3 regions of the Thioalkalivibrio sp. ALE21 genome follow, and region 3 is predicted to be linked to each of the others. Evidence: predicted binding sites of a transcription regulator. Region 3 holds the regulator's gene; each other region holds the start of a gene.
The links. Region 3 encodes FliA, which starts transcription of late flagellar genes. Its sites were predicted from a motif close to GCTAAAGTTNNNNNNNNNNCNGCCGATA; they were not measured.
Positions count from the first base shown of each region.

Region 1: D893_RS10535 (methyl-accepting chemotaxis protein) is a predicted target of FliA. The motif match lies at 5,242-5,269, and genes of this name have one in related genera.
Region 2: D893_RS02495 (methyl-accepting chemotaxis protein) is a predicted target of FliA. The motif match lies at 4,732-4,759, and genes of this name have one in related genera.

Region 1 covers NZ_QKMA01000013.1:32,286-40,064, forward strand. Annotated here, with positions in the region: gene D893_RS10525 (DEAD/DEAH box helicase) at 1-788, opposite strand, end outside; gene D893_RS10530 (EAL domain-containing protein) at 960-3,425, opposite strand; gene D893_RS10535 (methyl-accepting chemotaxis protein) at 3,584-5,209, opposite strand; gene D893_RS10540 (class I SAM-dependent methyltransferase) at 5,478-6,104, shown strand; gene cysZ (sulfate transporter CysZ) at 6,310-7,020, shown strand; gene D893_RS10555 (hypothetical protein) at 7,074-7,779, opposite strand, start outside.
Region 2 covers NZ_QKMA01000002.1:167,249-175,027, forward strand. Annotated here, with positions in the region: gene D893_RS02460 (beta-ketoacyl-ACP synthase III) at 1-812, shown strand, start outside; gene D893_RS02465 (CYTH domain-containing protein) at 826-1,302, shown strand; gene D893_RS02470 (uracil-DNA glycosylase) at 1,295-1,960, shown strand; gene uvrC (excinuclease ABC subunit UvrC) at 1,968-3,794, shown strand; gene pgsA (CDP-diacylglycerol--glycerol-3-phosphate 3-phosphatidyltransferase) at 3,801-4,352, shown strand; tRNA gene D893_RS02485 (tRNA-Gly) at 4,418-4,493, shown strand; tRNA gene D893_RS02490 (tRNA-Cys) at 4,572-4,645, shown strand; gene D893_RS02495 (methyl-accepting chemotaxis protein) at 4,820-6,439, shown strand; gene D893_RS02500 (hypothetical protein) at 6,541-7,065, opposite strand; gene D893_RS02505 (NAD(P)/FAD-dependent oxidoreductase) at 7,278-7,779, shown strand, end outside.
Region 3 covers NZ_QKMA01000002.1:293,926-301,704, reverse strand. Annotated here, with positions in the region: gene flhA (flagellar biosynthesis protein FlhA) at 1-426, shown strand, start outside; gene flhF (flagellar biosynthesis protein FlhF) at 482-1,888, shown strand; gene D893_RS03070 (MinD/ParA family protein) at 1,872-2,696, shown strand; gene D893_RS03065 (RNA polymerase sigma factor FliA) at 2,693-3,454, shown strand; gene D893_RS03060 (chemotaxis response regulator CheY) at 3,494-3,874, shown strand; gene D893_RS03055 (protein phosphatase CheZ) at 3,910-4,692, shown strand; gene D893_RS03050 (chemotaxis protein CheA) at 4,765-7,038, shown strand; gene D893_RS03045 (chemotaxis response regulator protein-glutamate methylesterase) at 7,041-7,779, shown strand, end outside.

The DNA.
Region 1 (7,779 bases), on a different contig from region 3:
TCGGCCCCGTGTTTGGTCCGCGTGAACACCAGCACCTGCTCCCAGTCGTTGCTGCGGATCAGATGGCTCAGCAGATCCCGCTTCTGATGGCTTTCCACCAGGTGGACCTTCTGCTCCACGCTCTCCGAGGCGGTGTTGCGTGCCGCCACTTCCACGCAGGCCGGGTCGGTCAGCAGGCCATCGGCCAGCTTGCGGATGTCATTGGAGAAGGTGGCCGAAAACATCAGGTTCTGCCGCTTCTTCGGCAGCATCGCGATCAGCTTGCGGATGTCGCGGATGAAGCCCATGTCGAGCATGCGATCCGCCTCGTCCAGCACCAGGATCTCCACCCCGGACAGGTCGATCGTCTTCTGGTTCGCGTGATCCAGCAGGCGCCCGGGCGTGGCTACCACCACGTCCATGCGGCTGCGCAGCGCGCGGATCTGCGGATTCATGCCCACCCCGCCGAAGATGGTCATGGAACGCTGCTCCAGATGCTGGCCGTAGGTCTTCACCGAATCGTGAACCTGGGAAGCCAGCTCCCGCGTCGGGGTCAGCACCAGGGCGCGCGGACGGCCGTTGCCGGCGCGCGCCGGCGGATTTTCCGCCAGCTTCTGCAGGATCGGCAGGGTGAAGCCGGCGGTCTTGCCGGTTCCGGTCTGGGCCGCGGCCAGCAGGTCGCGACCGGCCAGCACTTCGGGGATGGCCCCGGCCTGGATCGGCGTGGGATGGGTGTAGCCGGCGGCGGAAAGCGCGCGCAGCAGGGGGTCGGCCAGATTCAGGCCGGCAAAAGTCGGTTGGTCAGACATGAGTGCTCCAGCGCAACCCGCCGCTCAACGCTCGGCCAAGGGGCACCCATCGGGGAAGACGACATCGGGGGGATCGAAACGATCAAGTGAACGGACGCTGACGGGCGAGGCGTTCGGTAATCCGCCACCATACGGCCTTCCCGGCCCCATTACAAGCCAGCGCGGGCTGGCTCAGTCACGGCAGGGGCACTGCTCGGCCGGCACCGGAGGGGACCACAGATACCCCTGCCCCTCGCGACACCCGACCTGCAGCAGGAAATCACGCTGCGCTTCGGTCTCGATACCCTCGCCAATCACTTCAAGATCCAGGGTCCGCGCAAGCGCGAGGATCGCACGAATGATGTCCTCGTTGGAGCGGGAACGCCCGATATCCTGTACCAGCGACTGGTCCAGCTTGAGGCGGTTCAGCGGCATGCGATGCAGCCGGGCCAGATTGGAATAGCCGGTGCCGAAATCGTCCATTGCCAGCTCGACTCCCAGCTCCTTGAGCCGCCCCAGCTCGGCCAGTGCGTTCTCCGGAGTACGCATCAGCATGGTCTCGGTCACTTCCAGTTCCAGGCGATGCGGTTGCAGGCCGTAGCGGTCCAGGACCGACTGCACCATTCGGGTCAGATGCCCGTCTTCCAGCTCCATCACCGACAGGTTCACCGCCATGCGGGGGACATGAAGCCCCTGCGCATCCCGCTCCGCCAGGTGGGCGCAGGCCTGGTCCAGCACCCACTGATCGATCGCCATGACCAGCCCGGTTTCCTCGGCCAGCGGGATGAATTCGCCCGGGGACACCCGGCCCCGTTCCGGGTGGTTCCAGCGTACCAGTGCCTCGACCCCGGTCAGGACGAACGGGTCCAGGCCATATTGGGGCTGCAGAAACAGCTCGAACTCCTCGCGCACCAGCGCCTCGCGAAGGTCGCTTTCCAGCAGGGTGCGCCGCGATGTGCGTTCCCCCAGACCGGAGACGTAGGCTTCCCGGCGGTTGCCTCCTCCGCGCCGCGCCTCGTCCAGCGCCAGTTCCGCCGCGGTCACCAGTTCTTCGGTGGTGGCCCCGTCCACCGGGAATTCCGCATAGCCCGCGCTTACGGTAACCCGCAGGGACCGTCCCGCCAGCCGGAACGGTTCGCGCAGCACGTCCAGGAGTCCGTCGAGCCACTGCTCGCGGGCCTCCCCCGCTGGCGGCCGTTCCAGCAGCAGGGCAAACTCGTCCGCGCCGGAGCGCGCCACCGTGTCCTGCGGGCCGGCATACTGTGACAGACGCTGGGCGACGCCGAGGAGGACCTGGTCCGCCAGCGCCGTGCCCAGCGTCTCGTTCAGCCCCTTGAAGCGGTCGACATCCAGCAGGACGATCAGCCGTCGCGACTCGTCCTGCCCCATCGCCATCTCGATGCTATGTCCGATCCGGTCGTGCAGCAGGGTCCGATTGGGCAGCCCGGTCCGGCTGTCGTAATGGCTCAGAAGGCGCAGCTGCTCACGCTGTTCAAAGCTCTGGGTCAGGTCGGTCCAGCTGCCGATGATCTCGCCCACTCCACTACGGGTGGGCGCGGGACTCCACTGCATCTCGTCCCGCACGCGGCGCACCCGGCCCCGGGCGTCATACAATCGGTATTCGATCACCGCATGTCCCTGCTCCCGCGCCTGTTCACGCGCCCGCCGGGCCAGGGTTCGGTCCTCCGGATGCAGACGTTCACGCCACCAGCCGGGTCGCAGCGCTTCCTCGGGGGAGTAGCCGAACAGCGGATGGAGGTTGCCACTGACCCAGTGCAGCGGGTCCCCGGCGGAGGACAGCGAGTAGATCACCACCGGCGAGCTGTCGAGCAGATGCCGAAAGCGGCGGTTGGCCCGTTTCAGTTCCCGCGCGCGCCACCGCACCTGCCAGCGCAGGACCAGTGCCAGCACGCCGAACAGAAGCACCAGCCCGCCCGCGCTCGCAAGGACCGGCGCCGCCCAGCGGGGCAGTACCCCCCGGACTTCCGGGGTCAGCGTCTCGGCCATGGCACGGTGATACGGTGAATCGGGCGTGCCCTTCCACGAAGCCAGATGACGATCCACGGCCTCCAGGATGGCCGGGTCCAGCGCGGGCGAGGCGGCGAAATACAGCCCCGTGTGGTCGAAGGAGACCGGCGTTTCGAACAGCCCGGAGCGCTCCGCGTGACGCCCGCCGTGGAAATTGTTGGTCACCGCGACGTCCGCAGCCCCCGCGTCCACCGCCTCCAGCACCCGGTCCAGAGACTGGCGGCTTGCCAGGCGCGGCTCACCATCCCCCGACGGCTCCATCTCCCGGGTCAGCCAGCCCTCGTGCACCGAACCCTCCAGCACCGCGATCCGCTGGTCCGTCAGGTCCGCCAGCGAGCGCACCGACGCCTCGCGCGGGGCATAGACCTGGCTCCATGACTGCGCGACCGGGATTTCGTGGAAACGAAACCGATGCTCGCGCTCCCCGGTCAGGGCCACATCCGGCATCAGGTCCAGTTCGCCCCCCTCCAGTTGCGCCAGGCATTCGGCCCACTGGCAGTCCCGGTACTCCAGGCGCCACCCTTCCCGCTCGGCCAGGGCCTCCAGCAGGACCGGGAACAGCCCGGCCGGGCGTCCGTCTTCCCGTGTGTAGATCTTGGGCTCGTTCTCGTACAGCCCCACCCGCAGCATCGTCGGGTCGTCCCGCGAAGTATCGCCACCACATCCGGCGAGTACAAAAAAGCCCGCGACCACCAGCGTGGGCGCAGGCATTCGCCATAGCCGATCTACGGCGTTCCCTGCTGTGGACATGCGGGCCTCCGGCCTTCCACCGTTCGACCCGTCTTATCCTACACCCGAAAACGCTCCACGCGCTGGCGCAATTCGGACGCCAGTCGCGAAAGCTGCTCGCTGGCCGTGGCCACCTGGCTGGAGGCGCTGAAGCTCTCGTCCGCCACGGTGCTGATGTTCTGCACGTTGCGGTTGATCTCCTCGGAGACGGTGCTCTGCTCCTCGGCCGCGCTGGCGATCTGGGTGGTCATCTCGTCAATCGTGCGGATGGACTGGCTCAGCTGCTCCAGGCGATCGCGCACACCGTGGACTTCCTCGACCACGCTGCGGGCACTGTTCTCGTTGGTCTCCATCGCGCCCACTGCGTTCTTCACGCCCTTCTGCAGGCCGGTAATGATGGAACCAATCCGCTCGGTGGACTCGTGGGTACGCCCGGCCAGCACCCGCACCTCGTCGGCCACCACCGCAAAGCCACGGCCGGCCTCGCCGGCCCGCGCCGCCTCGATCGCCGCGTTCAGGGCCAGCAGGTTGGTCTGCTCGGTGATCTCCTGGATCATGTTCAGGATCTGGCCGATCTCTTCGCTCTTCTCGGCCACCTCGCGCACCGCATCCGACGAAGAGTGGATCTCGGAAGACAGCCGGTCCACCGCCTCGGCGGTCTGGCGCGTGGTCGCGTTGGCCTCGGTGGCCGCCTGATCGCCGGCGCCGGCCGCGTCCGCCGCGGACTGGGTGTTGCTCGCCACCTCGGCCACGGTCGCGGACATCTCGTTCATCGCGGTGGCCACCTGATCGGTCTCATCCTTCTGGCGCGCCACGCCATTGCGGGTCTGCTCGGCCACCGCCGCCAGCTGATCCGTCGCCGAGGCGACCTGCTCCCCGGAATCCACCACCTGGCGCACCAGGCTCTGCATGTCCTGTTCCATGGTGTTGAAGGCGTCGGTCGCCACGCCGATCTCGTCGCAGCCACGCACCGGCAGCGGCTCTCCGCGCAGGTCGCCGTCCGCCATTTCCACCGCCCGGGCACGCAGGGCGTCGATCGCGCGCACCAGATAGCCGGCCAGCAGTATCGCCATCAGCACCCCGGCGAGGATCGCCACGCCGGAGGTACCGAGCATAATCCCCGCCGCCCGGAACTGTGCGCCGCGCGCGGCTTCGCTCATGGCCTCGCTTTCGGCCGTCAGCAATTCCTGCATGCGCTGCAGACCCTGCTCCATGGTTTCCAGATGCGCGAGTGTCTGCCGACTGTAGGTCGCCTCCGCTTCGCCGTCATTGCCGTCCCGCACGGCCCCCGTAATGGCATGTGCGCTGGCGTGCAGGTTGTAATGCGGCTGCTCCAGGCGGTCGAACGCCCGGCGAAATTCCGGGCTGGCCATTTCGTAGGCTTCGGATTCCTGGAAATCGTAATACCACTGCCCGAAATTGCACTGGGTATGGTCCAGCTCGCCGGTGAATTCATTGCCGGTCAGCAGCGACTGCGACAGATCCAGCGCCCATTTGACGTGCTGGGTCTCCATCTGGATCTGGAACTGCACGTCCTCCATGCGTTCCATCGCCGCCTCGTACTGCGCCGTGGCGTACCGGTCCCCGGTCAGGCTGGTCACCGCCATGGCCACCATCAGGAGCAGGACCACGCCGAAGGCCAGGGCCAGCTTGCTGCGAAGCTTGAGGTTAGCGAGCCATTGCATCGGGATCCCCTTTGAAAAATCTGTGAACTATTTAACGCCACAAAGTCCCGAAACTTAAACCACATTGACAACGGCGTCTTCCAAGACCGAGCCCTTCACTCGGGCATCAACCAACCCTGCAGACCGATAATCCGGATCCCATGCGGCGAACCTGCGCCACCTCAATGCCGCGCGTGCCCTCGCCCGGGCATGCACGGATCCACGCACGCGGGCACGATCCGGTATCCTGCGTGTTCGTCCCGGCCGCCCCCCGCGAACCGCCCAGCACATGCTCCGAAGCCGCATCTACGACAGCCTGATCCTGCGCATGACCGCGCGCTGGTACGCCGAAGTCCTGGAGCGCCTGCCGCCCCGGGTGGCCCTGCTGGACGTCGGGATCGGCACCGCCGGCGCACTGCTGGCAAACGCCGAGGCCGTCACACGCAAGGAGCTCGCGATCACGGGGATCGACATCGACCCCGACTACGTCGAACGCGCGCAGCAGCGGCTGGCGGCATCGTCGGTGGCCGCCCGGGTCACGGTGCACCGGCAATCGGTCTACGAGCACGCCGGCGGCCCCTACGACGCGGTGTATTTCTCCGCCAGTTTCATGCTGCTGCCGGATCCCGGGGCGGCCCTGCGCCACTGTGCCGGCCTGCTGCGCCCCGGCGGTCGGATCTACTTCACCCAGACCATCCAGCAGCGCCCGTCACCGGTGCTGGAGCGTCTCAAGCCCGCCCTGCGCCGGATCACCAGCATCGACTTCGGCCGCGTCACCTACGAGGACGAGTTCCGCGCCCGGCTGCGCGCCGCCGGTCTGCGGCTGGACGAATGGACCGTGCTCGAACGTCACGGCGCCCGGGCCGCCTGCCTCGCGGTGGCATCGCCGGAGAGTGTTACGCTGGATCCATGCTGAACGTCGCACCAAAACCTTTACCGGAGCGATTGCGCAAGCACCACCCCTGCCCTCCACCACACGGCCTGAAGCGGGACACAAGCGCCCCCTTCGAGCAGGGCGAGCGCCTGCGGGAACTCGGCTGCGAGGTCGTCCAGGGCTACGGCATCGCACGCCCGATGCCGGCCGAAGAGATTCCCCGGTGGCTGGCCCAGTGGCAGGCGGGATGAACGCCCTGTTCGCCTTCCTCGCACCGTTTCGCGGGCTGGCGCGCGTATTCGACCCGGGCCTGCGCGGCCTGGTGATCGGTCCGCTGCTGATCAACATCGCGGTCATCGTCGGGATCGGCATCGCCGCCGGATTCGGTTTCGAGATCCTGCTGGACACCTGGCTGCCGGCCGGCTGGGACTGGCTCGCCTGGTTGCTCTGGCCGCTGTTCGTGCTGACCCTGCTGGTGGGCTTCGGGGTCTCCGCGGTGGCCCTGGCCGCGATCATCGCCAGTCCTTTCTCCGGACCGCTGGCCTACCGCACCGCCCGGGGCCTCGGCCACGAACCGCGCCAGCCCGCACGCTCGCTGGCGGGCGAGATGGGCCACGCCACGGCCACCGCCCTGCGCAAGTTCGGCTATTACGCGCTGCTGTTCATCCCGGTGTTGCTGATTACCGTCATTCCCGGCATCAACCTGCTGGCCTCGCTCGCCTGGTTCGTCTTCGGCAGCTGGGTTCTGGCGGTGGAGTTCCAGGAGCCGCCGCTGGCCAACGACGGCCTGACCTTGGCCGAAATCCGCAAGGGGCTGGGCACGCGCCGTCCGGAGACCCTCGCGTTTGGCGCCGGAACGACCCTCCTGGCGATGGTGCCGGTGGTCAACCTGCTGCTGGTCCCGGCGGCAGTGATCGGCGCCACCCACCTGTGGGCGCGCCAGCAGTCGCGAGGCTGAGAGGACGGGGCAGGGTCAGGACCCGTTGCGCGCCGGGGAGGTCTTCCTGCCGTTCACCGTTCCAGCCGTTCGGTCAGACGGCGGAATTCCTCGCGGATCTTGTCGTTGCGGAATTCCGCGGTCTCCGGGACCTGCAGTTCGGACAGGGTCTCGAAGGTGTCCAGGCCATCGCGGATCAGATCCGCCACGTTGGCGCTGAGCTGCACGGTGCGGTAGGTGTTGACCGCTACCTGCTTCTCGTAACGGCTGATCTCCAGCGCCTCGGCCACCTGTTCGCGCTGGCCGGTCACCACCTCCAGGTACAAATCGATCGCCTGACGGGTCAGCTCGTTGGCCGCGATGTTGGACTCCAGGCTGTCCCGGTGCCCGCCCTCGCGGATCAGTTCCCGGGACTGGGCGATGATCTCGTCGGCCTCTTCACGGTAGGCCTCCAGGCGCGGGACGATCTCCCCGTCCACCCGCTCGACGAAGCGCTCCTGCATGGTCACCACCAGCCGGTGCAGGATCACCACCATGCCGTAGTAGCGGCCGGCCACGTTGAGGTTCTCTCCGCTCTCGCGGGTGAGCTCCTCGAGGCGCTGCGTCAGCGTGCGGATGCTGCGGAACACCACCGCCATGGACACCACGTCGTCGCCGATCGCAGAGCTCATCCACAGTTCCAGCTGGTCCGGCGGCATGGACAGACCCACGTCCTCCAGCGCCGCGGCCATATCGCCCTTGAGCGCCTCCAGGTCCTCCTCGTACGCGGCGATGTTGCGC
Region 2 (7,779 bases), 130 kb from region 3:
TGACCTCGGATCTGGCGCTGCAGGCGTCGCAGCGTGCTCTGGATGCAGCCGGCCTGAAGGCCTCCGACCTGGACCTGATCCTGGTGGCGACCACGACGCCCGACCAGATCTTCCCCAGCACCGCCTGTATCCTGCAGGCCAAGCTGGGCATCGGTGGCTGCCCGGCGTTCGATATCCAGGCGGTGTGCAGCGGCTTCGTGTACGCCCTGGCGACCGCCGACCGTTTCATGCGCAACGGCGGGCCACGGCACGTGCTGGTGGTGGGGGCCGAGACGCTGTCGCGCATCACCGATTACACCGACCGCTCGAACTGCATCCTGTGGGGCGATGGTGCCGGCGCGGTGGTGCTCTCGCGGTCCACTGATCCCGGCATCATCTCCACCCACCTGCATGCCGACGGCCAGCACCGGTCCCTGCTGGAAGTCCCGGGGGGCATCTCGCAGCCCGGTGACAACCCCGATCTGGACTTCATCCGCATGGAAGGCCGGGCGGTGTTCCGCGTGGCGGTCAATACCTTGGACCAGATCGTCGACGAAACCCTGGAGCACAACGGGATCGACAAGTCGGAACTGGACTGGCTGGTCCCGCATCAGGCCAATATTCGCATCATCCAGGCCACCGCGAAGAAGCTGAACATGTCCATGGATGACGTGGTGGTCACCGTGGATCGACACGGAAACACCTCGGCGGCCTCGGTGCCGCTGGCGCTGGACACGGCGGTACGCGACGGACGCATCAAGCGCGGGGACCTGATCCTGACCGAGGCCTTCGGCGGCGGCTTCACCTGGGGCTCGGCCCTGATCCGCATGTAGGGGAAACACCGACATGGGACGCGAAATCGAACGCAAGTTCCTGCTGGCAGGGGACGGCTGGCGCGAGCAGGCGCACCGGTCCTGTTACATGCGCCAGGGCTACCTGTGCGGCAACGAGCGGGCCTCCATCCGGGTGCGGGTGGAGTCGGGGGCCGCCAACCTCAACATCAAGAGCGCGACCCTGGGTGTGGAGCGCGACGAATACCAGTACCCGGTTCCGGAAGCCGAAGCACACACAATGCTGGATACCCTTGCCGGAGCGCAGGTGGAGAAGACCCGCCACTGGGTCGATCACCACGGCTGGGTGTTCGAGGTGGACGAATTCCACGGGGCGAATGCGGGGCTGATCGTCGCCGAGCTGGAACTCGACGATGCGGACGCCGAATTTCCGCGTCCGGAATGGCTCGGCGACGAGGTCTCGCACGATCCGCGCTATTACAACACCGAACTGGCGCGCCACCCCTACAGCGAGTGGGAGCGGGGTGAGTAACCCGGCGGAGGGGGCGCCGCCTCCGGAACCGTCCGGAGGGTTTGCCCCCGACTGTCGGCGCTGTTCCCGCCTCGCGCAGTTCCTCGACGAGGTACGTGCGGAGCACCCCCGCTACCATGCGGCTCCGGTGCCGTCGTTCGGACCGGTCGATGCACGGCTGCTGATCGTTGGTCTCGCCCCCGGAATGCACGGGGCCAACGCGACGGGGCGGCCGTTCACCGGCGATTATGCCGGCATCCTGCTGTACGCCACCCTGCACGAATACGGATTCGCCAGCGCGCCCGAGAGCGAACGGGCGGATGACGGTCTGGCGCTGCACGACTGCCGTATCACCAATGCGGTGAAGTGTCTGCCGCCGCAGAACCGTCCGACCACCGCCGAGATCCGCGAATGCAACGGCTACCTGGCGGCGGAGATCGCCGGGGTCCGTCCGCGCGTGATCCTGGCGCTGGGCAAGGTCGCCCACGACGCGGTGCTGCGCACGCGCGGGCTGGCACTCGCCCGGCACCCGTTTGCCCACGCCGCGGAGCACCGGCTGGATGACGACACCGTGCTGGTGGACTCCTATCACTGCTCGCGCTACAACACCCAGACCGGGCGCCTGACCCCGGCGATGTTCCGGACGCTGTTCGCCCGCATCCGTGAACAGGTATCCTGACAGCGCCATGAGCGCGCCAGAGACCGGATTCGACCCCGAACCCTTCCTCGAGAACCTGACCCGTTCGCCCGGCGTGTACCAGATGCTGGACGTGGACGGGAAGGTGCTCTATGTGGGCAAGGCCCGCAACCTCCGCAGCCGCGTCACCAGTTATTTCCGCGGCGGGGATGACCGCGGTCCGCGCATCCGTTCGATGGTGCGGCAGATCGCGGACATCCGCATCGCGGTCACGCACACCGAATCCGAAGCGCTGCTGCTGGAGGCCAATCTCATCAAGCAGCACCGGCCGCGCTACAACGTGCTGCTGCGCGATGACAAGAGCTACCCCTATATCTTTGTTTCCGGACACGAATATCCGCGTCTGGGGTTTCATCGCGGGGCGAAGAAAAAGGGGGTCCGCTATTTCGGGCCCTATCCGTCGGCCGGGGCGGTGCGCGAAAGCCTTGCACTGCTGCAGAAGCTGTTTCAGGTGCGCCAGTGCGAGGACAGCGTGTTCGCGCATCGCAGTCGGCCGTGCCTGCAGTACCAGATCGGTCGCTGTACCGCCCCCTGCGTGGACTATATTTCACCGGAGGAGTACGCCCGCGACGTCGAGGCCAGCGTGCGTTTCCTGGAGGGTGACAGCGAGGCGGTGATCGGTGATCTGATGGAACGCATGGAGTCCGCCTCGGCCGCACTCGAGTTCGAGAAGGCGGCGCGCCTGCGCGATCAGATCGGCCGGCTGCGCGAGATCTCGCAGCAGCAGTTTGTAGCCGGCGGCGAGGGCAATGCCGATGTGATCGCCCTGGCGCAGTCGGGCGGGAGTTTTGCGGTGGAGGTGTTCTTCGTTCGCAATGGCCAGAATCTGGGCAACAGTGAACTGTTCCCGGACGTCCCCGAGGCGGCGGGCCACGACGAGATCATGGCTGCGGTCCTCGCCCAGTACTACGCCGAACGTGAGCCACCGCCGCAGGTGCTGCTGTCGCACGCGCCGGAAGGGGCCGAGGCCCTGGAGACCCTGCTGGGCGAACGCCGCGGGGCACGCGTGCGGCTGGCTTGGTCGCTACGAGGCGAACGCGCCCGCTGGGTCGACATGGCGCAGCGCAACGCCGAGCAGGCCCTGAAGACCCGGCTGGCCAGTCAGGCCGGGCAGACCGCACGCCTGGATGCGCTCACCGCGGAGCTGGAACTTGAGGCACCGCCGCAGCGCATGGAATGTTTCGACATCTCGCACACCCGCGGCGAGGGCACCGTGGCGTCCTGCGTGGTGTTCGGGCCGGAGGGGCCGATCAAATCCGATTACCGGCGCTTCAACATCGAAGGGATCGAGCCGGGTGATGATTATGCCGCGATGCACCAGGCGCTGAGTCGTCGCTTCGCGCGGCTGAAAAAGGGCGAGGGCCGGGAACCGGACATCCTGTTCATCGACGGCGGCAAGGGACAGGTGACCCAGGCGCTGAACGTGCTGGCCGATCTGGGGCTGGATCACATCCGGGTGGTCGGGGTGGCCAAGGGCGAAGAGCGCCGGCCCGGCATGGAAACCCTGGTGTTGAGCGGGGTGGAGGCGCCTTCTATACTGCCGCCCCATTCGAGTGCACTGCACCTGATTCAGCAGATCCGTGACGAGGCCCATCGTTTCGCGATCAGCGGTCATCGGGCGCGGCGGGCGAAGGCGCGCAAGGAGTCCACCCTGGAGTCGGTCCGCGGGCTGGGGCCCAAGCGTCGCACTGCATTGCTCAAGCACTTTGGCGGGCTGCGCGGGGTCTCCCGCGCGGGGGTCGACGAGCTGGCCAAGGTGCCCGGCATCAATCGTCGCCTGGCGCAGGCGATCTACGACCGGTTCCACGAGGCCTGATCCGACATGTTTCCACGACTCCCCACCTGGCTGACCTGGTCGCGCATCGTGATGATCCCGCTGATGATCGGGGCCTTCTATGCGTTGCCGATGCCGGTGGCGGGGATCGTGGCGGCCATCATCTTTGCGCTGGCCGCGGTGACCGACTGGCTGGACGGTTATCTGGCCCGGCGCTGGTCGGTGACCAGCCGCTTCGGTGCCTTTCTCGACCCGGTGGCGGACAAGCTGATCGTCGCCGCCGCGCTGGTGCTGGTGGTGGACCACAACCCCGGCCTGGGGCTGGCGCTGGCCGCGATCGTGATCATCGGCCGCGAGATCGCGATCTCGGCGCTGCGTGAATGGATGGCCGAGGTCGGAACGAGCGCGAAGGTGGCCGTGTCCTGGATCGGCAAGTTCAAGACCAGTGCCCAGATGGTGGCCATCTTCCTGCTGCTGTGGGCCGAGCCGGTGGCGGGGTTGTCGCTGTTCCTGATCGGGGAATGGCTGCTGTACCTGGCGGCGGTGCTGACGCTGGTGTCCATGGTGCAGTACATGCTGGCCGCGGCCCGGGACGCCTGAACGAATTTTTTGTATCCGGTGTTGACGACGCCGGCGCTGTCTGTAGAATACGCATCTGTCGACGGGCGGGAATAGCTCAGCTGGTAGAGCACAACCTTGCCAAGGTTGGGGTCGCGAGTTCGAATCTCGTTTCCCGCTCCAAACGATTTCCCGAAGCCCCGGCACCGCCGGGGCTTTCTGTTTCGGCGGCATCCATGACCGTCGAACAAGCCTTGCCCCGGCTGGGTGGCAGAGTGGTGATGCAGCGGACTGCAAATCCGCGTACCTCGGTTCGATTCCGGGCCCAGCCTCCATCTTCGATTGCAGGCCCGCCGGCTTTATGCCGGCGGGCCTTTTCGTTTGCGGGGTGCCTGCCGGGTCTTCGCAGGTCCCTTCGGCCATTCAAGGTTGGGGCCGAACGGCCGAAAACCCGGATGGAGGCGCCGGTGAGTCCGGGCGCCCGCAATCCATGACCTCGGGGTAACCGCATGCTGCGTCGCCTGTACGATCTTCCCATCTGGCTGAGGCTGCTCGGCGTCATCTGGCTGATCCTGGTCTTCGTCTGGTCCGGCATGATCGGATGGGCGGTGCTGGAGCAGCGTGACACCGCACAGGAGCAGGCCGGGCATTTTGCCGGCAGCCTGCACGAGATGACCTGGGCCGGACTGACGACCCTGATGATCACCGGCACCATGGACCAGCGTCACGAGTTCATGGAACAGATCCAGGAAATGGGCAATGTGCGGGATCTCCGTGCCGTGCGCGGCGACGGCGTGATCGAACAGTGGGGTGAGGGGACGGAAGAAAGCGCCCCCCGTGATGAAATCGAGCGCGAGGTCCTCGCCGGTGGCGAATCGTTCGTCAGCGTGGACCGCGAGACGGACGAGCTCCGCGTGGTCATGCCGATCCGCAATGAGCGCGACTACCTGGGGCGCAACTGCATGACCTGTCACGGGGTCGCGGAGGAAGGCGAGGTTCTCGGGGCCACGTCCATGCGTCTCGACATGACCGAGGTGCACGAGGGAGCGACGAATTTCGGGATCCAGCTGTTCGGCTTCGCGATCCTGGTCAGCCTGCCGCTGCTGGGTGCGATCTTTCTGTTCATCCGCCGTTTCGTTACGCGCCCCCTCGCCGAGATGACGGAAGGGCTGCGTGACATCGCCGGGGGCGGGGGCGATCTGACCCGGCGGCTGGACGTGCACGGCGATGACGAGGTCGGGCGTGCGGCCCGGGCGTTCAACGACGTGATGGAACAGTTCCGCTCCCTGATCGGTGCGGTGGTCGGTTCCAGCGGGCAGCTGACTTCGGCCGCGGAAGAGGTCTCGAACGTGTCCGATCGCACGCGCGAAGGCGGGGATCGTCAGCGTCGGGAGATCGAGCAGGTGGCGACCTCGATGAACGAGATGACCGCCACGGCCCAGGATGTGGCCCGTAACTCGCAATCGGCGACCGAGGCGGCACACCGCTCTCTGGAATCTTCGCGCAGTGGCCAGGAGGTGGTGCAGCGGACCGTAACCGGGATCGAGCAGCTGGCCTCGGAAGTGCATCGTGCCGCGGAGGCAATCCAGCGGGTCGAGCAGGACTCGGAGAGCATCGGCAAGGTCCTGCAGGTGATCCAGGAGATTGCCGAACAGACCAATCTGCTGGCGCTGAACGCCGCGATCGAGGCCGCACGTGCCGGAGAGGCGGGACGTGGCTTCGCGGTGGTGGCCGACGAAGTGCGGGCCCTCGCGTCGCGTACGCATGAATCCACCGAGGAGATCCGGCGCACGGTCGAGACCCTGCAGGGGGGCACGCGCAACGCGGTGGAGGTGATGCAGGCCGGCGAGGAGCGGGCGCGCGCGACCGTGGATCAGGCCGGCGAGGCGGGTTCGGCGCTGGATGATATCCGCGAGGCGGTGCAGTCGATCACCGAGATGATTGACCAGATCGCCAGCGCGGCCGAGGAGCAGAGCCAGGTCGCGGAGACCATCAACCGCAATGTGGCGACGGTGACCGAAGAGGCCGAGCAGAACGCCGAGGGGGCGAGCCAGGCCAGTGATTCGGCAGCGGAACTGATGCGCCTGGCGCGCGAACTGCAGGAGATGACCCAGCGCTTCCGCGTGTAAGGGTGGCCGTCCGCCGGAATGGTGCAGGTGGGGGTCGCGGCAGGTCCGGTCGGTCGAGACCGTGCGCTGCCCGCCGGGCCGGTCGGCGGGCAGCCGCGGTGTCAGACCTGAATGTCGAGGGTGGAGCCCGCGGTGTTGATGCCACGGTTGTCCATGGTGCCGTCGGGCATCAGGGTAGCGGCCAGATTGTCTTCGGCCACCTGCTCCTCTTCGCGGGCGGCCAGCTGGACGGATCGGTCGTCACCGTTGTTGCCGGCCCCGTCGACGCTGCTCGCCTCGTCGGTGGCGCTGACGGCGTTACCGCCCTCGGGCCCGTTGATGGCACCGGCGGCCGTGGCCCCGCCCGTGGCGTTTGCTTCCTGGGTGCCGCTGGCCTGCTCGATGCCGCGCGCGGCCGAGGGGGTGTCGGCCGCCTGGGGCGACGGGGCGGTGGCGCCCTGGCTGGCGCCGACGGACGTGGCCTGACCCGGCTGGGCCGGTTGTGCTCCGGAGCTGGCCTGCGGGGCCTGGGCCGATCCGGGCTGCTGAGCCCCCTCGGCACGATTCTGGGCCGGATTCTGGTTGGCGTTCATGGCGGCGGTCTGGCTGGCCATGGCGGCCGGATTGGGTCCGATCCCGTTGATCATGGGTCGCTCCTGTTCAGGTTCGCTGTCGGCAGGGCCACGCAGGGGGTATGCCCGGAAAGGTGCGGGAGAGACGCACGAAATCAGCTTGCAAGCCCCCCGAGGCCTTTCCGGATACGAGTATAGTACAGGGAACGGGTTCCATGCCGGCAAGTTGGTGCCTGTCCGGCGGCATGGATCCGCCCGCGCGGCCTGCTCGGGTAGAATCCCCGCCCATGAACGAATCGACGGAAATCTTCGATGTGGCGGTGATCGGGGCCGGGGCCGCGGGCATGATGTGCGCGGCGGTGGCGGGAGCGCGCGGGCGCCGCGTGGTCCTTCTGGATCACGCGGACCGGGCCGGCAAGAAGATCCTGATGTCCGGGGGCGGCCGCTGCAACTTCACCAACATGGAATGCGGGCCGGACAACTTCCTGTCCGCGAATCCGCATTTCGTGAAATCGGCCCTGGCCCGTTACACGCCCTGGGATTTCGTGGCCCTGGTGGCGGCGCACGGGATCCCGTATCACGAGAAGAAGCTCGGTCAGCTGTTCTGCGACCATTCGTCGAAGGACATCGTGCGCATGCTGCTGGACGAATGCGCCGCGGCCGGGGTGACCCTGCGGACGTCCACGCCCGTGGAGGTTGTATCCGATCAGGCGCCGTGGCGCCTGCGCACGCCGTCCGCGGTCATCGAGGCCGAGTCCCTGGTGATCGCGACCGGCGGCTATCCGATCC
Region 3 (7,779 bases):
GAGGAGGGTGCCAAGAGTCAGGATCCCGGCACTTTGACCGCCGCGGTGCGGGTCGCGCTGTCGCGCTCCATCGTCCAGGACCTGGTGGGACCGGAGGAGGAGCTGCCCCTGATCGCCCTCGACCCTTCGTTGGAACAGCTTTTGCATAAGTCTCTGCAGGGCAGCAATGGCGACACCGTCGGACTGGAGCCGGGCCTGGCCGAACGCCTGCAACGATCGGTGGGCGAGGCCGCCCAGCGCCAGGAGGCGGCGGGACAGCCGGCGGTGCTGGTGGTGGCCCCGGAAATCCGCTCCTGGATCGCCGGGTGGCTGCGGGGCGCGGTGCGCAACCTGACCGTGCTCGCATTCACCGAGATCCCGGACAACCGGCGGATCCGGGTGGTGGCCACGGTGGGACAGGATGAAGCAGACAAGAAGTCGGCGTGATGTGCGAACGGGCATGGCCTGAAGCACCAGTCAACGATCGGCGGGAGAGCGAACGATGAATGTCAGACGATACCGGGCACGGGACATGCGCGACGCGATGCGCCAGGTCCGCGAGGAGCAGGGCGAGGACGCCGTAATCCTGTCCAGCCGCCGGGTCGACGGCTGGCTGGAGGTGGTCGCGGCCCTCGATGGCGGCGAGGCGCCCGCCGGAACGGCGGAGGGTGACGGCCGGGGTGCCCCGCGGCAGGACGACGCCGGTAGCGGGGCACGCTCCGCCCGGGAATCGGCGCGACAGGGTGTGCGCGATGAACCGGCCCCGCGCGGTGAGCACCCCCGCGCGCCGGAGCCCGCGGCGGCTTCCGCCGGCGGGGGGTCGGGTGCCGGGTCCCGGCAGCGACCGGCCCCGCAGTGGCCCACCGACCCCGAGGTGTCCGCGATGCGTCAGGAACTGCGGGATCTGCGCAGTCTGCTGACGCGGCAGTACGAAGAGAACGAGCAGGCCCGCTGGGCGGCGCGGCATCCACTGGCGGCCGAATGCAAGGCGCGGCTGATGGATCTGGGCTTCCGCGAGCCGCTGGCGCGCAGCCTGGCCGGCAGCATCCTCGACGATCACACCTCGGAGGAGGCATGGGAGCGCCTGCGGGCGCGCCTGTCGGGTGCCATCGTGACCGCGCGCGCCTCCATCCTCGACGAGGGCGGGGTGCTCGCGCTGGAGGGACCGACGGGGGTCGGCAAAACCACCACCATTGCACGGATTGCACTGCGCCAGATCCGCCGCATGGGGCCGGATTCGGTCACCCTGGTCACCATGGACGCCCAGCGCATCGGCGCGACGCGGCAGTTGCAGGCCTTCGGCCAGATGGCGGGAACCGCGGTGCGTGTGGTGGAAACCGAGGCCGAGCTGCGCGAGATGGCGCGGCGCTCGGCGGGCAGCGGGCACCTGATCCTGGTGGATACCGCCGGGCAGTCGCCGCGTACCGCTCCGCGGGAACCCCTGCTGACGGACATGCCTGCGGACGTGCGCGCGGAGACCTGGCTGGTGATCGCGGCCACTACCCAGGGCATGGCCCTGCGCCGGGTGCTGGAGGCTTTCGCCCCCACGGAACCCTCGGCCCTGGTACTGACCAAGCTGGACGAGGCGGAACAGCTGGGCGAGGTGCTTTCGGTACTGCTGGACCAGCCGCTGGGTGTTGCGTTCATGAGCGACGGCCAGCGCATCGCCGAGGATTTCCATCGCGTGGATACCGGACATCTGACCCGCCTGGCGCTGCAGGAAGAACCCGAGCACGGGGCGGCCGATGCCTGGGTCGACGAGGCGATGCAGGCCTGGCGGCGGCGCCAGGCGACGGAACGCGAGGCCCGGCGACCGCGATCCGCGGACGAGCCGGCCGCGGGCGAGGAGCCCGCGCCGCTCGAAATGATTCAACCGGTGCTGAAGGGACATCATGTCACACAACACTAAGCCCCTGAAGGTGGTCGCGGTGGCCTCGGGCAAGGGCGGGGTCGGCAAGACCAATGTCTCGGTCAACCTGTCGGTCGGACTGGCCCGACTGGGACGCGAGGTCATGCTGTTCGATGCGGACCTGGGGCTCGCAAACGTCGATGTGCTGCTGGGCCTGCGTCCGCAGCGGACGCTGCACGACCTGGTGACCGGGGACGTCGAGGATCTGGAAGACGTGATCATCGAGGGCCCGGAGGGAATCCGCGTGGTGCCTTCCGCGTCCGGGATCGCGACCATGGCCAACCTGAGCCGGCCGGAACATCACGGCCTGATCCAGGCCTTCAGCATGTATACGCGACCGCTGGACGTGCTGGTGGTGGATACCGCGGCCGGGTTGCAGGAGTCGGTGACCAGTTTCTGTCAGGCCGTGCAGGAGACCCTGGTGGTGGTCACCGACGAGCCGGCATCGATGACCGACGCCTATGCGCTGATCAAGGTCCTGCATCGGGATCATGGCGTGAACCGGTTCCGCGTGGTCGCGAACATGGTGCAGGGCCGTGCCGGGGCGGAACGCGTGATGCAGAAGCTGCAGGCGGTTTGTTCCACCTATCTGCCGGAGGTCATACTGGATCTGGTGGGCGTGATTCCGCTGGATGATGCCCTGCGCCAGGCGGTGCAGAAACGGGCGCCGGTGGTGCAGCAGTCCCCGGGCAGCCCGGCGGGACGGGCGTTCCTCGAGCTCGCGCGCAAGGTCGACGGCTGGCCGGTGGCCCGCGGCGCCAGCGGGGGGGTTGGATTCTTCGTCGAGAGGATGCTGCAAAGCGCATGAACACGCCAAAGAACAGACTTTCGGGATACGCCCGGGCGGGGACCGGGGGACCGGATCAGCTGGTCGCGGACCACGTCGAGCTGGTGAATCGGATCGCCCATCACCTGATGGCCCGGCTGCCGGCCTCGGTGCAGGTGGATGACCTGGTGCAGGCAGGCATGGTGGGGCTGATCGAGGCCGCGCGGCAGTTCGAAGGCGGCCAGGGGGCGACCTTCGCCACCTACGCCGGGATCCGCATCCGCGGGGCGATGATCGACGAGCTGCGTCGCAGCGACTGGACGCCGCGCTCGGTGCACCGCAACAGCCGGCGGATCTCCGAGGCGATGCAGACGGTGGAGGCCCGCGAGGGCCGCGCCGCTCGCGCTCCGGAGATCGCCGAGGAGCTGGGCGTCCCGGTGGAAACCTACTACCAGATGCTGGATGATCATGCCGGTGCCCATCTGTTCGCGCTGGACGAGGTGGGCGGCCCGGAGGGCGAGGCGGATCGCGTGCTGGAAGGGCAGGAGCAGTCCCCGTCGCGGCGCATCGAGGCCGGGGAGTTCCGCGAGGAACTGGCCGGCGCACTGGGCGATCTGCCCGAGCGCGAACGACTGGTGCTCAACCTGTACTACACCGAAGAACTCAACCTGCGCGAGATCGGTGCGGTGCTGGACGTGACCGAATCGCGCGTCAGCCAGATCCGCAGCCAGGCGGTGCACCGTCTGCGGGCGCGTCTGGGCTCGTGGCTCGAAGACGTCGAGTCCCTGCAGATATTCTAAGGTTCAAACACATTCCCGGAGCGAACTGTGGACAAGGGTATGAAAATCCTGATCGTGGACGACTTCTCCACGATGCGGCGCATCATCAAGAATCTCCTGCGGGATCTTGGCTTCAACAACACCATGGAGGCCGACGACGGGAGCACCGCCCTGCCGATGCTGCAGAACGGCGACTTCGATTTTCTGATCACCGACTGGAACATGCCCAACATGCCGGGCATCGACCTCCTGCGCGAGGTGCGCAAGGACGAGCGGCTGAAATCGTTGCCGGTGCTGATGGTCACGGCCGAAGCCAAGCGCGATCAGATCGTGGAGGCGGCAGAGGCCGGCGTGAACGGTTACATTGTGAAGCCCTTCACGGCCGAGACGCTCAAGGAGAAGATCGAAAAGATCTTCGAACGTATTGAAGCTCAAGGCTGAATACCGCGACCGGCTGACACGGCAAGAGAGACCCGATGACCGAACAAGAGAATGCCTCCGGGGAAGACCGGCTCGCGCTGGCGCGGGAGCTGGTGGGCGCTCTGGAAGGCGGTGACGAGGAGGCTTCGCGCCGCCTGATCCAGGAGCTCGCGCGGCCTTACGAGCGCGAACTGTTCGACGAACTGGGCAAACTGACCCGCGAACTGCACGAGGCCCTGGAGAGCTTCCGGGGCGATTCGCGTCTGGTCGAGCTGGCGCAGGACGAGATTCCGGATGCACGCGAGCGTCTGAGTTACGTGGTGACCCAGACCGAACAGGCCACGCACGAAACCCTGAATGCGGTGGAATCGTCCCTGCCGATTGCCGAGGCGTTCGCCGGGCGTGCCGCGGAACTCACCGAGAAATGGACCCGGTTCCGCAACCGCGAACTGTCGGTGGAGGAATTCCGCGAGTTCGCGCGCGAACTCGATGCGTTTTTCGAACAGACCGGCAAGGACACCGAAGAACTGCGCCGGTTGCTGTCGCAGGTCCTGATGGCACAGAGCTACCAGGATCTCACCGGGCAGGTGATCCGGCGGGTCATCCGTCTGGTCACGGACCTGGAGGAAAGCCTGGTCTCGCTGATCCGCCTGTCTTCCGGGCGCTTGGAGAAGGATGCCCGGGCGGCGGCCGAACAGGCCCCGGAGGCGGAAGAAACCGCACGCGAGGAGGACCGCCGCGGGCATGGACCCGCGGTGCCCCACACTCAAGATTCCGGCACGGATGTCGTTCAAGGACAGGACGAGGTGGACGATCTGCTGTCGAGCCTGGGGTTCTAGGGTCCGTCCCGGGATCCCCTTGCACCGGCAGCCATCTGCCGACGATTCGAGTCACCGGAACGGAGAGACCGCATGGCCATCGACCCCAACGACGAAATCCTCCAGGACTTCCTGATCGAGGCGGGGGAGCTGCTGGAAGGCCTGAACGAACAGCTGATCGACCTGGAACAGCATCCGGACGATACCGATCTGCTGAATGCGGTCTTCCGCAGTTTCCATACCATCAAGGGCGGGGCCGGTTTTCTCGGGCTGGACCCGCTGGTGACGGTCTGCCACAACGCCGAAGACGTCTTCAACCTGTTGCGCAATCACGAACGTCAGGTGGACGGTCATCTGATGGACACGATGCTGCGGGTCCTGGACTCGCTCAACGTGATGTTCGGCGAGCTGCGCGACGGCCAGGAGCCGACGCCGGCGCCCGAAGATCTGGTCGACACCCTGCGAAGCATGGCGCGCAACGAAACGGTCCCCGCCGCCGGCGGCGGGGACGAAGCCGCCCCGGTCGCGGAAGAAACGCCGGACGCGGCTCCGGCCGGGGAGGCAGCACCGGGATCGGCCGACGACTGGCCGGAGGAGGCGCTGGAGGAAGCGGCCGAGCCGGCGCCGGCAGCGGATGACGCGCCGGGCGACGACGAAGTCCGCGTGGGTGCCGGGGACGAGATCACCGACGACGAGTTCGAGGCCCTGCTGGACAGCCTGCACGGAGACCAGCCACCGAAACCGGTGGATCCGGGCACGGCAGCGGAGTCGGCCCCGGATGTCGCGGCCACGGATGGCGGTGACGCGGGTGGTGGCGACGACGAGATCACCGACGATGAGTTCGAGAGCCTGCTCGACGAACTGCAGGCGAAAGGAGCCGGCCCACCCACCACGCCGGCCGAACCGGCCGAGCCGGGCCCGTCCGCCGCTGCGGAACCGGTTCCGGAAGGTTCGGCGTCCGCCGCCGGGGCCGGCGGCACCGAACACGCGGACACCGCGCCTGCCGCAGAGCCGGCGGCAGCCTCGCCCGGAGGCACGGGCGGGAAGGAACAGAAGGCGGAAAGTTCCGGTCCGGCGCCCACGTCCGGCGGTGGGCGCGGCGGTGCTTCCGGCGGGGGTGCCGGGGGCGGCGGCCAGGGCGGTGGCGGAAATCAGGGCGAGACTTCGGTGCGCGTGGATACCGAGCGCCTCGACGAGATCATGAATCTTGTGGGCGAGCTGGTGCTGGTGCGCAACCGGCTGAGCATGCTGCGCTCCGAGCACGTGGACGATGAACTGGGCAAGGCGATCAGTTCGCTGGCGCTGGTGACCTCCGACCTCCAGGCCTCGGTAATGAAGACCCGCATGCAGCCGGTGAAGAAGGTCTTCAACCGTTTCCCTCGCGTGATCCGCGATCTCTCCCGGAATCTGGGCAAGGAAATCGATCTGGAGATCTTTGGCGAGGAGACCGACCTCGACAAGAACCTGGTCGAGGCCCTGTCGGACCCGATGGTGCATCTGGTGCGCAATGCGGTGGACCACGGGATCGAGATGCCCGACGAGCGCGAGGCAGCCGGCAAGCCGCGGCGCGGCACGGTGGTCCTCGGGGCCGCCCAGGAGGGCGACCATATCGCCCTGATCATCAAGGACGACGGACGTGGCATGGATCCGGATGCGCTACGCCGCAAGGCGGTGGAAAAGGAGCTGATGGAGCCCGCGATGGCCGAGCGCATGACCGACCGCGAGGCCTTCAACGTGATCTTCATGGCCGGCTTTTCGACCAAGGCCGAGATCTCGGATGTCTCCGGCCGGGGCGTGGGCATGGACGTGGTCAAGACCAGCCTGAACCAGCTCAACGGCACCGTGGAGATCGAATCGGAGGTCGGCGTCGGCACGACGTTGCGGGTGAAGCTGCCGCTGACCCTGGCGATCCTGCCGGCGCTGATGGTGATCCTGGGCGAACGCCGTTTCGCGATCCCGCTGGCGGCGGTCTCCGAGATCCTCGATCTGGACCTCACCCAGACCCATTACGTGGACGAGCAGGAAGTCATTGTGGTGCGCAACCAGACCCTGCCGATCCATTATCTGTCGCGCTGGGCGAAGCCCGGCGTGGAACCGGAACCCCGCGAGAACGCCCATGTGGTCGTGGTCCATGCGGCCGACCGCAAGGTCGGCCTGGTGGTCGACGGTCTGGTGGGGCAGGAAGAAGTTGTCATCAAGCCTCTGGGCCAGAATCTTCAGGGGGTCAAGGGCCTGGCGGGCGCTACCATTACCGGCGATGGTGGCATTGCACTCATTCTGGATGTCTCGGACCTGGTCACCCTGCTGGTGAATCAGGTACCGGGCAGCGGGCGCGCGCGCCGGGCCGCCCGACGAGCTGAGGGCTGAGGATGCCGGTCAAGGTTCTGGTGGTGGATGATTCCGGGTTTTTCCGACGCCGGATTGCGGAGATCCTGAACGCGGATATCGGGATCGAGGTCGTGGGTACGGCCGAGGATGGCCAGAAGGCGGTCGACGCCGTGAAGGAACTGGACCCGGATGTCGTGACCATGGACATCGAGATGCCGGTGATGGACGGCATCACGGCGGTCCGCAAGATCATGGCCGACCATCCGCGACCGATCCTGATGTTCTCCAGCCTGACCACCGAGGGTGCCCAGGCAACCCTGGACGCGCTGGAGGCCGGTGCGGTCGACTTTCTGCCCAAACGCTTCTCCGACATGGCCGGGGACGAAGACAGTGCGCGTGCCCTGCTGCGCCGGCGGGTCCGCAGCCTGGCACGCAGCCGCGCTCGTTCCTCCAGCGCGCCGGGAGGGGACCGGCCGAAAACCGAGGCACCGGTCTCGGAACGCCGTCAGGCGGCGGACCGCAAGGCGAGCGAAACCGCGCGCGAGACCCCCAAGCCGCCGGTGGCCCGTCCGCCGGCACCGCTCAGCTCCCTGCGCGCGGTGCTGATCGGGACCTCCACCGGCGGGCCGGTGGCGTTGCAGGAGGTGCTCAAGCACCTGCCGGCGAACTTTCCGCTCCCGGTGGTGCTGGTCCAGCACATGCCGGCAAGCTTCACCCCGGCGTTCGCCGAACGACTGGACGCGATCTGCCCGATCCGCATCAAGCAGGCGGTGGACGGCG